Regions from separate parts of the Lysinibacillus sp. Bpr_S20 genome, predicted to be linked through region 2. Evidence: riboswitches for the same ligand, from Rfam matches in the RefSeq annotation. Region 2 holds a riboswitch; the other holds the start of a gene.
What was found. A riboswitch is a leader RNA that binds a small molecule or an ion and turns the genes downstream of it on or off. The one in region 2 is predicted to bind S-adenosylmethionine.
Positions count from the first base shown of each region.

Region 1 (2,206 bases), on a different contig from region 2:
AACTCTCGCGCATATCCCCGCTTTAATCAGCGCTATTGTAGGTGCGGTAGGAGGAATTACCCTGAGCTACTATATAGGCTATAGATTCGGACTACCTTTATTACAAAAATATGGTTCGAAAATTCATATTACTGAGCAGAAAATTGATTTTACTAAACAGTTATTTGCAAAAATAGGGCCGGGATTATTATTAATAGGATATTTTATTCCCGGTGTGCGTCATCTTACAGCATATATTGCAGCTATTAATAATTATCCTTATAAAAAATTTGCTTTCTTTGCCTATACGGGAGCAACTATATGGACATTTACGTTTATTACTTTAGGTAAAGTACTGGGAGAGAAATGGCATTATGTTGGGGTATATTTATCTCGCTACAGCATTTATCTTATAGTATTATTCATATTAATGATGTTGATCGTTTATGTAGTTTTCAAAAGAAGGAATTCACCGAAATAAATAAAAGGTAAGATAGGTATGATTCAATATTCATCGAATCATACCTATTGCTATTTTAAGGTAATATAGCAAATGAACGGACAGGGAATCCAGATGCTTTTTCAGGCTTTGGTACAATATTAAAAATAACAGCGCCTTTTGGAGGTAGCTTGTCTAAATTGGTCATCAGTTCAATTTGGTAAGTATCTTGCTCAAGCACAAAATATTCACCGTCTAACTTACCATTTGTACGAAAATCCGCTGCTGAATCCGTATCAAAAGTTTCGTGACCGATAGCACTTACTTTGCGCTCGTTGAATAAAAACTGTAACGTTTCTAATCCCCAGCCAGGAATATGATTATGACCATCACCGTCCTTGTTGCTGAAAGACTCTTTATCTGGCCAACGTTTACTCCAATCGGTACGCAGGGCTACAAAGGTACCTGCTTCAATTTCTCCATACTCAGCTTCAAAATCAAGAACATCTTGAACACTTAACGTGTAATCGTTATTCATTTCGGCTTCCTTCGATTTATCAATAACGATGAGTGGTAGCACTAGTTCTTTTAGCTTCAATTCCTCTAAATAGCGTGTATCTCGCACAAAATGGATAGGTGGGTCAATATGTGTGCCGTATTGCCCAGGGAACGTGAATTGCTGTGCAAAGAACCCATCATCATGGGAAAATAATGTTTCAAATTTTGCATCATCAAACATAAAGAAATGAGGAGAATTTGGCCCAAATGTATGTGTTAAATCTACCCATTCTTTCGATTTCAATAGTTGAAGTGCTTGTAAAAGTTCGTTTGTCATAATATTCTCTCGCTTTCTTTTGAAATTTTGGGTGCTACCTTTTGCTTGATAGCAAGTAAAAAAGAGTCCTCCATGAAGAGGACTCTTGTGCAAAGTAACTGCAGTAAGTGTTCTCATCTTCAAGGCCGAATTTTGCCAATTGGAATTAGCACCATACCTATAGGCTGGTTGCTGAGACTTCATAGGGCCAATCCCTCCGTCTCTCTTGATAAGAAAATGCGATATAAGAATTTTCAGAAATAAAACTTACAAACACTTTAGCATATCTTTTTATTGTTTACAAGTTCAATAGGGATACAAGGTTAAAAGTTTGCATTCATTCTGCGAAAAAAGAGGCCCTCTTCAAGGGGCCAACTCTTCACCAACCCAACAATAATGTTAGCTTACAACAACTGCTCTCAGTAAATATTATACGTAATCCATCTGGTGTATAGGTTGTTTCAAATTTTATTGTAATGCCTGTTGACGCAATTAACTTTTCAACTTCTGTTTTATTGGATTGTTGTGCTGCGTCTATAAGATCATGTGCAAATTGCTCTGACTCATCAATTTTATCCGTAAGTAATTGTGCCTGCTGCATAATAGTCTTAATCCGTTTCGCTGAAGTCTTCAACTTATTTGTATTGATGGGTGGAAATGGGCTTCTATTTGTTGGCATTGCTAGATATCTAGAAGGTTGTTGAGTAGTTGGTTGATTTGCCATTACCCATGTTGGATAATAATTAGGATAGACAAAATATGGATAAGGATTGTAATACAACTAACTTCCTCCTATCCTATAGCTGATACATTATCTTATGTATAACGGAGACATTAGGTGTTAATGGCTACCGCTTTGAAAAGCTTGAGCGAAAAGGGGCTCAGTTCAACGGTTTATTATTCTTCTTCAAAAGGAGTTGTTAAGATGGATATTCGTGCATACATAAAAAATGGTTTTGAAGTTTACTATGAAC
Region 1 covers NZ_JALNLQ010000006.1:67,719-69,924, forward strand. The annotation lists gene MWJ95_RS15610 (DedA family protein) at 1-460, shown strand, start outside; gene MWJ95_RS15615 (cyclase family protein) at 516-1,253, opposite strand; SAM riboswitch class I at 1,364-1,468, opposite strand; gene MWJ95_RS15620 (YuzC family spore coat inner layer protein) at 1,612-2,013, opposite strand; gene MWJ95_RS15625 (SMI1/KNR4 family protein) at 2,158-2,206, shown strand, end outside.
Region 1: it holds a riboswitch for S-adenosylmethionine, as region 2 does, so the genes downstream of both, MWJ95_RS15615 (cyclase family protein) here and MWJ95_RS23960 (Na+/H+ antiporter NhaC family protein) in region 2, are expected to answer to the same signal.

Region 2 (2,206 bases):
AGCAATTAAAATAGCAATTGTATTATTGGCTGTAGATAAATTTGTTAGGCCCACAAGTCCGGCAATGCCAAATTCAGCACCCTTTTTCGATTTAATTCTTCGCGTTGCCAGGTGAAGAAGAAAGTCAATTCCTCCGTTAAACTTAATAATCTCCACCATTCCAGCTATTAATATCGCAAGAAATGCCATTTCATACATGCCTGACATTCCTTCACCAATCTTTTGCAATAGGCTCATTAAATGATAGCTACCATCTGCTAAACCAACAGCCCCTGCGAGAACAATCCCAAGTGCTAGAACAAGGAAAACATTCATGCCAGTTAACGCTAATATAATAACTAAAACATAAGGAGCAATTTTTATCCAATTATAGTTTGAATGCTCCACTTGGGCCGCTTCACCCATTGTAATAAGCCCTAAAATAATGCTCGTAACAATAGCTGCCGGCAACACAATCCAAAAATTCACCCTGAATTTATCCTTCATTTCCGCGCCTTGTGAGCGAACGGCAGTAATGGTTGTATCTGAAATAATGGATAAATTATCCCCAAACATCGAACCGCCAACTATCGCTGCCATTACTAAAGCAATGGAAAAATCGGTATGCTCGCTTATCCCAACTCCAATTGGCGCCAGTGCAACAATCGTTCCCACCGATGTACCCATTGATAGGGAGATAAAGCAGGCAATAACGAACAAGCCTACGACAAGCATGTTTGGTGGAACGACCGATAAAGCAAAGTTAACAGTGGAGTCCACTGCCCCCATGCCTTTTGTTACCGCTGAAAAGGCTCCAGCCAAGAGAAAAATAACAACCATCAGCATGACATTTAAGTTTCCTGCGCCTTTGCAAAAGATATCAACCTTTTTCGAAAAGGATTCTTTTCGATTCATTGCTAGGGCCACAGCGCCTGAAATGGCAATAGCTACAATGACTGGAAAGGCATAAAAATCACCTGTAATAACTCCAGAACCAATAAATAAAATTAAAAAAACAACAAATGGGATGAGCGCCCATGGATTCCCTTTCTTCATGTAAACCTCCAAAATTGAACACGTTTCTTGTCCATTCTTTTTCAATAAAAAAGCCTCTTCTTGAAATATCAAGAAGAGGCCTTATATCTATAAAACACTCCTCTTATCTATCAAGCCTTTGCCTGCTGGATTTGGCACAGTAACTTTATCATAAGTTCCGCTGCCGAGATTTCATTGGGCCAGTCCCTCCATCTCTCTTGATAAGAAGCAAATATATTATTTTTTTCACAATAAAATAAATAATATAATAAAATGTCGATTTTTGCAACACTTTTTAATCAAACTTAACTTCAAAGCGCCATGTATGATTTGTTGGGGGTTACTATTCTTACGTAGCTAAATTTGATTGGAAGGGGGAAATAAGAGAGGTGTTGCAGCAATTGCTACTTTAAAAAGAGACGCCCTTGAGACAGTAAAAGGTGCCTAAAACATTTGTGGTAAAAATTCATTCATAAAGCGTTGATTTTTACGAAGCCATATTTTTAAAATCATACGATGGGTTAGAAGGCGTTGTCTTTTTCTTGGTCTAGCCTTAGCTTCTATTAAACATTGTAGTAGAGTACATGTTTCTGCTGCAAAGTCTTGAGGGTCAACGAGGACATCAAGCTTATAATCAATTAACTTAGCTGCCTGCACCTTTGTAAGTAATTGTGCAAAGCGTGTATTCATTTCTGGAAAGTTTTCTTCTAGTTCCAGGTCGATTAAAGTATATAATGTTTGTTCAATTTCAGCTTGGAGCGCTTGTAATTGTTCAATGGATGGCTGTGTCAAAAAATCACCTCTAGTTTTTCATCAATGCTGCTACACAAGGGAAAAGCCAAGTGTAGCGAAAAGTAAACCGCATAAAACGGTAGTGCATATATAAATAATCGTTTGTTTCCATTTTTTCTGCTCTAAGAGCTGCAAACATTCAAAACCAAATGTTGAAAATGTTGTATAAGCTCCTAAAAAACCAAGCCCTATAAAATGCCAGATCCATTCACTTGGTTCGAATGCAAAGAGAAAGCCAAGTGCAAAAGAACCCGTTATATTAATAAAAAACGTTGCCCATGGGTATGAATGGACACTCAATTTTCCTAGATAAAATCTCGTTAGTGCGCCCAAAAAGCCACCGATACCAATAACTATCATACGATGCGCCCCTTTGCTACCTTAAATCCTAGCCAGGCAG
Region 2 covers NZ_JALNLQ010000020.1:8,683-10,888, forward strand. The annotation lists gene MWJ95_RS23960 (Na+/H+ antiporter NhaC family protein) at 1-1,035, opposite strand, end outside; SAM riboswitch class I at 1,136-1,242, opposite strand; gene MWJ95_RS23965 (hypothetical protein) at 1,459-1,806, opposite strand; gene crcB (fluoride efflux transporter CrcB) at 1,837-2,166, opposite strand; gene crcB (fluoride efflux transporter CrcB) at 2,163-2,206, opposite strand, start outside.